Regions from separate parts of the Streptomyces sp. NPDC088124 genome, predicted to be linked through region 2. Evidence: riboswitches for the same ligand, from Rfam matches in the RefSeq annotation. Region 2 holds a riboswitch; the other holds the start of a gene.

Region 1 (4,184 bases), on a different contig from region 2:
GTCGGCCGACGACGTCCAAGTCGTATATTTTTCCGCCCTGTTCACGCAGTCGCAGCCCTTCGGCGAGGAACAGGAAGTCGAACTTGGCGCGTTCGGCGGTTCGCGCGAAGTGCGCGAAGGAGCTGAACTCGATATGGCTGCCGGCCTCGGGGGCGCTCCACACGGTGGTGTTGTTGACGCCGGGGAAGTGGGCCGCGAGGTGGATCTGCTTGAGCGGTTGGCTCACGGGAGGAGGCTCCTTCGGGCTCAGACGGCCGGGGCGGCGGCGTAGCGGTTGGCGGGGCGGGCGAGCCCGAGCAGCCCGCGCAGGGTGCCGGCCTCGTACGCGCGGCGGAAGGCGCCCCGGCGCTGGAGTTCGGGGACCAGGCCCCGGGTGATCGCCGGGAGGTCGTGCCCGACGACGGCGGGGCGCAGCCGGAAGCCGGACAGTCCCGACGACTGCAGTTCCTGGAGCAGATCGGCGAGCCCGGCGGGGGTTCCGGTGAAGACCGGGGCGTCGCCGGTGTACGGCTGTCCCGCGAGGGCGTCCAGGCGTTCCCGGCGGGCCACGGCCTCGGCGGGGGCGTCGTCGAGGAAGACCAGCAGGTCGCCGAAGATGTGGAGGGGTTCGTCGGCGCGGCCCGCGGCCGTCTGCTCGGCGCGGATCTCGTCGACGACGGCGCGGGCCTGAGCGGCGTCGTGCGGGGTGACGTAGCCGATGTCGGCGGCCCGGGCCACCAGCCGGTAGGGGATGGTGGCGTGGGCGAGGGCGCTGACGATGGGCTGCCCCTGGGGCGGGCGGGGGGTGATCGAGGGGCCCTTGACGGCGAAGTGCCTGCCCTCGAAGTCGATGTAGTGGAGTTTGTCGCGGTCGATGAAGCGGCCGGTGGCGGCGTCCCGGATCTCCGCGTCGTCCTCCCAGCTGTCCCAGAGCCGGCGCACCACCTCGACGTGGTCGGCGGCCTCGTCGAAGGCGTCGGACAGGGCTTCGTGCCCGGCGGGCGTGGCGTACTCCTCGCCGCGGAGCGGCGGGACCGTACGGCGTCCGAAGTGCGCGGCCTCGTTCCGGCGTGCCGAGATCTGTACGCGCAGGCCGGCGCGGCCGGTGCTCACGTAGTCGAGGGTGGCGATCGCCTTGGAGATGTGGAACGGCTCGGTGTGCGTGGCCACGACCGTCGGCACCACACCGATGTGGCGGGTCAGCGGGGCGACCCGCGCGGCGATGAGGACGGCGTCCAGGCGGCCGCGTACCTGGTCGGTGCGGCCGTCGGGTTCGGTGAGGGACGAGGACTGGAGGCCGAGGGCGTCCTCGATGGTCACGAAGTCGAGCAGGCCGTGCTCGGCCTCGGTGACGAGGTCGGTCCAGTAGGCGGGGTCAAGCAGTTCACGGGGGCGGGAGACCGGCTCGCGCCAGGCGGCCGGGTGCCAGCCGGCGCCGTCGAGGGCGACGGCGAGGTGCAGCGGGGAGGGTGACGAGGACATCGGGAGACGCCTTCCTGATCAGCCGTACGGGGAGCCGGTCCCCGTACGAGGGGTGCGGCTGCGAGGGCAACAGGTCAGGGGCGACAGAGCGCGCCGGCCACGCGGAGCAGGTCGATGTGCGTCCGGGAGTACAGGTGCAGACGGCGGGGCGGGGCGGGGGCCACGGCGCGGTGACGGGACACGGGACGCATGTGCCTCACCTCCACCTTTCCGGCCCGGCGGCCCGGCCGGCCTCACGCTCGCGGCTGTCCTGGGGGCGCGCCGCTCACTGGTCAGCAGGCGCAACAACGCGGCTGTGGCTTTCATTCCGCTGTCCGGCTTCCTGTCCGTCCGGTCCGCGACAGCGGTGGTCGTCGGGGACGGGGAAAACCGTCAGTCGTGGCAGAGGGCGGGACAGTGGCAGAGGGCGGGACAAGGTGCGGGACACGGCGCGCTGTTGACGCGCGGCAGGCCGTCGGAGCGGTCCGCGCGGAGCGGGTGCCGCCGTGCGGCCGTCCTGTCAGCTCCGTACATCGCTGTCACCATCACTTCTCCGGCCCTGGGGGCTCCCGTTGTGCGCCGCACGGTAGGCGCGCCCCGAAAAGAATGTCAACGCGGCTGCCCATCAGGTGAGATCGCGCACCCGGCTTCCTTGACGCCGTCACGGAGGGCACCGAGACTGATGTGGACGGTCACGATTGTCAGCGCCCACGGCGCGGGTTCCGCCCGCTCATGTGGTCATCGGCCCCGGCCCGCCGACAGGCAACCCTTCCACCGCGACGGGGTGCTCCGGGTGACGACCGGGTCCCGCCGACGCGGCGGGGCAAGCGCGGTCCCGCGTCTCGCGGGCCCCGGAGGTGAGACGGGTGGCAATGCCGAGGAACGGCTTGACGAGGCGCCTGCACATCGACCTGTTGCGTGTCTCCAGCGCTTACTGATCCGCCGTTGGTCCGTGCGATCCGGACCGGTGCGGGAAGCGCGGTCGCTCCGTATTCGGCCGCCGGTGCCCACAAGGCGGCGGTGGCTTCCTCGTTCCCCAAGGGAGAGTCATGCCCGAGACAATTTCGCGCGGCCCCGGCACGGCCATGGCCGGCGGTCGTCCCCCGGCTCCGTCCGCGTCCGCACTTCGCCCCAGGGTGGCCGCGGCCTCCCCCCGACCGCACCGTTTCCACAGCAGGATCGGCGTCGGCCTGGCCGGCGGCTTCTACCCGGCACCACACCGCTACGATCTCTACCTCTGCGCGGGGTGTCCCCGCTCGCTGCGTGTCTCGATCACCCTCGACCTGCTCGGCCTCGGCGAGTCGGTCGCCACCACGCTCCTGACCCGTCCCGCCGGGACGCCCGAGGCCTTCGCCTCGCTGCGTGGCGCGTACGAGGCAACGGTGCACCACTACGACGGGCCGCTGACCGTGCCCGCGCTGCGCGACCGCTGGAGCGGACGCATCGTCAGCAACGAGACCCCGGCCATCCTCCGCGACCTCGGGGGCCTGCTCCCGGGCCGCGACGGAGCGCGTCACCGCGCCCTCAACCCGCCCGGTCTCGCCCCGGAGATCGACGCACTGCGCGACCTGCTGGACCAGGACGTCACGCCGGCCGGACGGCCTTCGGAGCGGTCGGCGGCACTCGACCTGCTGGACCGCCGGCTCGCCTCGGGCAGCCACGCGTTGGGCGACACCCTGACGGCCGCGGACGTGGACCTGTGGGTGGCGCTCGTCCACCTCGGCCCGGCCGGCACTCTCAGCTCGTACCCCCGGCTCGGGGCGTACGTACGCCGCCTCGCCGATCACCCCGCCTTCCGGGACAGGACCGGGGCGGTGCCCGACGCGGCGTGAGGGCGGGCGCGGCGCCGCGCCGGCCGTCGTGCCGTCCATGACGGTCAGCGCAGCCTGGGCAGCAGTTGGTCTCCGACCCTTGCGGTCTCCTGCTGGTACGGGGTGTCGGAGAGGACGAAGTGGGTGACGCCCAGCGCGCGGTAGTTGTCCAGCGCCGTGGCCACGTCGGCGGCGGAGCCGACCAGCCAGGTGGTCGCCGCCCCTTTGCCGCCGACGGTGCCGGGGGTGGTGTACAGGCAGGTGTCGAGGACCTCGCCCCGTGCCGCGAGGTCGAGAAGCCTCTGCTGTCCTGCGGCGGTCCTGCCGTTCTCCGTCCAGGCGGTCTCCCCCGCGCTCCGGGCCGTCCGCGCGACCTTCTCCTCGGCGGCCCGCCAGGCCTCCTCCGTGGTGTCACGCACCACCGTGGTGATCCGCAGGCCGAACTGGAGAGGCGGGTGCCTGCGGCCCACCTCCTCGCTCAACGCCTTCAGCCGGGCGATGCGTTCGGCGACGCCGTCGAGCGGTTCGCCCCAGAAGAGCTGAACGTCCGCCTCCGCCGCCGACACCCGTTCGGCGGCCTCGGAGGCGCCACCGAAGTAGAGCGTGGGATGCGCCCGCGTGCCGGTGGCGTACGGGCGTGGCGCGACCGTGGACCGGCCGACCCGGAAGTACTCGCCGTCGAACGTCACGTCCTCCTCGGTCCACAGGCGCCGTACGAGACGCAGGAACTCCCGCGTGCGGGCGTACCGCCCCGCGGGGTCACTGTGCGGGTCGCCGTAGGCGGCGGGCTGGTCGAGCCCGCTGACGATGTTGACCAGCACCCGGCCGCGGCTGAGCTGGTCGAGCGTGGCCGCCGCGGCGGCGAAGTGGGCCGGCTGCCAGTACCCGGGGCGGACCGCGATCAGGGGTTTGAAGGTCTCGGTCCTGGCTGCC
Region 2 (4,184 bases):
CTCACCGGCCTCGCCACCGGCGCGGCCACACCGGTCGCCGCGGCTCCGGCGGCCCAGGCGGCCCCGGCGGCCGACTCCGGCTCCCTCACGCTGCTGACGTACAACATCGCCGGGCTCCCGCTCGGCCTCGGCCAGAGCGATCCCCAGACCAACACCCCGCTCATCGGGCAGCGCCTGGGCCCGTACGGCATCGTCAACGTGCAGGAGGACTTCAACTACCACGCCTCGCTGTACGCCAACGACGCCCACCCGTACCGCACCGCCACCAGCGGCGGCGCCGCCTTCGGCGACGGCCTCAACACCCTGTCCGACCACCCCTTCGACGACTTCGAGCGGGTCCGCTGGAACGACTGCACGGGCACCGACTGCCTCACCCCCAAGGGCTTCTCGCTCGCCCGGGTCCGGCTCGCCGAGGGCGTGTTCGTGGACCTCTACAACGTCCACACCAACGCCGACACGACGGACGCCGCGCTCGCCGCCCGGCGCGCCAACATTGTCCAGCTCTCGTCCTTCATCCGGACGTACAGCGCGGGCAACGCCGTCATCGTCATGGGCGACACCAACACCCGCTACACGCGCACCGGGGACAACATCCGCACGCTCCTCTCGGAGAACGGCCTCACCGACGCCTGGGTGGAGCTGGTACGCGGTGGCTCCGCCCCGGCCCCCGGCAGTGAGGCGCTGGTCTGCGACTCCGCCGCGCCCACCGACACCTGCGAGGTCGTCGACAAGGTCCTCTACCGGAGCGGTCCGCTGGTCGGCCTCGACGCCACCTCCTTCACCAACGACTGGCGCGCCTTCCTCGACGGCGCGGGCAAGCACCTCTCCGACCACTACCCGCACGCCGTCGGCCTCTCCTGGTCGCTGCCCGCCGACCGCCGCGCCTCCGACTTCTTCGGCGGCCCGCACGGCACCGCGTTCAACGACGCCCGCGCCCTTCCGGCCACCCCCGCGCCCCGCACCCTCACCCTGCGCGGCGGGAGCCGCCTGGACGCCGTCGGCCTCACCTTCGACGGCGGTACGGTGCTGAACCACGGCGGCACGGGCGGCACCGCGTCCTCGCTCACCCTCGCCGCCGGTGAACACCTCACCTCGGTCAAGCTGACCAAGGGGCAGAAGGACGGCCGTACCCGGATCTTCTCCGCCGCGTTCACCACCGACGCCGGCCGCACCCTCGCGGCGGGCACCCCCACCTCGGACGCGGTGACCCGGACCGCTCCGCCGGGATGGCGGATCGTCGGCTTCACCGGCCGCGCGGACGACGAGATCGACAAGCTCGGCGTCGTCTACGCGCCGAAGTAGCCGAAGGGGTACGTCACCCGAGCGCCGCCGGACCGGTGGCGCGGATCGCCGTGGCGGGCGCGGGCGCCGGGGGGAGGGAGACGGCCCGGTGACCGGATGCCGAGACGCTCACGCGAAATTTTGTCCATACTTGCTCAATTTCATCCGGTTCTGCGATCTGAGTGTGACCACCATGTGATCCGCCTCGTCTTCAGAATCCAGCCACAGAGTGTTACGTTTTTGGCCGTCACGAGTCCCAGCGACAAGCCCCGGCTTGCTGGGCGGCAACCCTCCTTCTGCGGTGGGGTGCCCCGGGTGATGACACGGCTCCACGCGCACACCGATGTGCCGGGAGCAAGCGCGGACCTGTCACCCAGGTCCAGTACCTGTGACGGGAGCACGAGATGACAGCGGACGTGATGCCCCAGGGCACGTCGTCATGGTGCCCCGCCCAGCGGCCCCCGCTCGACGAGCGGCCGGCGAACCATCACCCACGGGCCGGCGCGCCGTTCGCCGTCACCCCGCACCGAGGAGTCCTCCCCTCATGAGAGCTGCCCTGTCACGCCCACGCGGGCGACGCCCCCTGCTGGCCCTCGCCTCGGCCGCCACCGTCCTCGCCGCCGTCGCCGGCTGCGGGGTCGACACCGGTGGCTCCGGCGGGGGCTCCGGCGACGGAGGGTCCGGCTCCAAGGGGGAGCAGATCACCGTCACGGCCTTCGCGGGCCCCTGGGGAGAGCTGTTCAAGAAGTCCTTCGTCGCCCCGTTCGAGAAGGACACCGGCATCAAGGTGAACCTCGTCTACGGCGCCGACTCCGCCTGGCTCACCAAGCTCCGTGCCGCGGGCGGGAAGGACGCGCCGTTCGACGTCGTCGCCCTCACCCCCGGCTCCCTGCACCAGGCCGTCGGCGGCGGTCTCCTCCAGCCGCTCAAGACCGGTGACCTCAGCCACTGGAAGCAGCTCGACCCGGTCCTCACCCAGCAGTCCACGGTCGAGGGCTCCGCCTACGGCGTGCCGCTGACCACCGGCTCCAACGGACTGCTGTACCGCACCGACAAGATCAAGCAGGCGCCCCGCGACTGGACCGACATCTTCGACAAGAAGTACTGCGGCCATGTCGCGCTGCCGCCGCTCACCTACAACGCGGGCCTGGAGTTCTTCTCCGCGCTGGTCTCCCAGGACGGCGGAAAGCTCTCCGACCCCGCCGCCGTCGACCGGGCGTTCGAGAAGCTCGCCCAGCTCAAGGACTGCGTCTCGGCGTACCCGGCGGACGCGGGCAGCGTCTCCACCGTCCTGCAGAACGGCGACGCCTGGATCGTGCCCTTCTGGGACGGCCGCGCCTTCGCCATGGCCAAGGAGGGGCAGCCGATCGGCTTCAGCTACCCCGCCTCCGGCGCCGTCGGCGCGCTGACCTCGTACTACGTCCCCAAGGGCAGCGCGCACACCGAGGCCGCCTACAAGTTCCTCGACTACCTCAGCGCCGCCCAGTACCAGAAGCCCTTCGCCGAGGGCACCTTCTACGGCGCGGGCAACGACACCATCGACTACAGCCCCGACTTCAAGGCGAAGGTCAAGTACGGCGAGGACGTCTACAAGACGTTCACCTGGGTCGACTACAAGACGGCGACCCCCAAGCTGAACGAATGGCAGCAGCGGTGGAATCAGATCTTCAAGTGACCGGGCACCGCGACGACGCCGGCGGCGGGACCGCCGCGCACATCGAGATCGAGGGCCTGGCCGCCGGGTACGAGGGACAGCGCATCCTCGACGTCGGCCGGCTCTCCATCAGGCGCGGCGAGTTCCTCTCCGTCCTCGGCCCCAGCGGCTGCGGCAAGACGACCCTCCTCAACAGCCTGGCGGGATTCGTCCGGCCCACCGCGGGCCGGATCACCCTGGACGGCACGGACCTCACCGACATCCCCACGCACCGCAGGGGGCTTGGCCTCGTCTTCCAGAACTACGCGCTCTTCCCGCACATGACCGTCGCCGGCAATGTGGCGTACGGCCTGAAGGTGCGCCGCACCGAGCGCGCCGAGCGGGACGAACGCGTCGCCGAGGCGCTGCGCCTCGTCGGCCTGGAGGCGTACGCGGACCGCAGGCCGCGGCAGCTCTCCGGCGGCCAGCAGCAGCGGGTCGCCGTGGCCCGCGCGCTGGCCACCCGGCCCGCCGTACTGCTGCTCGACGAGCCGCTGTCCAACCTCGACGCCAAGCTGCGCCGCGAGATGCGGGTGGAGCTGCGGGAGCTCCAGCAGCGCCTCGGCATCACCATGGTCTTCGTCACGCACGACCAGGAAGAGGCGATGTCGCTCTCCGACCGGATCGCCGTGATGAACGGCGGCCGGGTCGAACAGCTCGGCACGCCCACCGAGGTGTACCGGACGCCCGCGACCCGCTTCGTCGCCGAGTTCATCGGCGCGGCCAACATCCTGGAGGGCACCGGAGCCGGCGACGGGACGCTCCACGTGGGCGGGGTACGGCTGGACTCCGGCCTGGCCACGCTGCCCGACGGGGCCCCGGTCACGCTCGCCGTACGGCCGGAACGCGTCACGGTCCGGGCCGCCGAGGCGAAGGCCGAGGCGGCTGCCGGGAGCGACGGCGACGCGGACGCCGGAGCCGCGGCCGACGCGGACGCCGGAGTCCCGACCGGGGCCGTCCGCGGCTCCGGGATCGTCGGCTACCGGGCGTTCACCGGCGAGGCGTGGCAGGCGCAGATCGTCGTCGCCGAGGGCGTCGCGGTCAACGCCAGGACCGCCGAGGAGCCCCCGGCCGTCGGCGCGCGGGTCAGCTTCGGCTGGTCGGCCGCCGACGTCATCCTCCTCGGCCCCGGTCAGGGCGGCGGGGGAGTCGCAGAGGCCGGGGGAGTCGCCGGGGCCGGGGGAGTCCCCGGAACCGGCGGCGCGGCCGG

What was found. Region 2 has a riboswitch for S-adenosylmethionine ahead of AB0P17_RS37135 (ABC transporter substrate-binding protein). Riboswitches for the same ligand answer to the same signal wherever they lie in the genome.
Region 1: linked by a shared signal. The riboswitch ahead of AB0P17_RS11755 (putative leader peptide) and the one ahead of AB0P17_RS37135 (ABC transporter substrate-binding protein) in region 2 are both predicted to bind S-adenosylmethionine.

What each region holds. Positions count from the first base shown of each region.
Region 1 covers NZ_JBFBJB010000011.1:157,123-161,306, forward strand. The annotation lists gene AB0P17_RS11740 (NtaA/DmoA family FMN-dependent monooxygenase) at 1-226, opposite strand, end outside; gene AB0P17_RS11745 (LLM class flavin-dependent oxidoreductase) at 247-1,461, opposite strand; gene AB0P17_RS11750 (putative leader peptide) at 1,536-1,652, opposite strand; SAM riboswitch class IV at 2,169-2,276, shown strand; gene AB0P17_RS11755 (putative leader peptide) at 2,313-2,378, shown strand; gene AB0P17_RS11760 (glutathione S-transferase C-terminal domain-containing protein) at 2,490-3,272, shown strand; gene AB0P17_RS11765 (LLM class flavin-dependent oxidoreductase) at 3,317-4,184, opposite strand, start outside.
Region 2 covers NZ_JBFBJB010000068.1:31,972-36,155, forward strand. The annotation lists gene AB0P17_RS37130 (jacalin-like lectin) at 1-1,302, shown strand, start outside; SAM riboswitch class IV at 1,527-1,648, shown strand; gene AB0P17_RS37135 (ABC transporter substrate-binding protein) at 1,826-2,956, shown strand; gene AB0P17_RS37140 (ABC transporter ATP-binding protein) at 2,923-4,184, shown strand, end outside.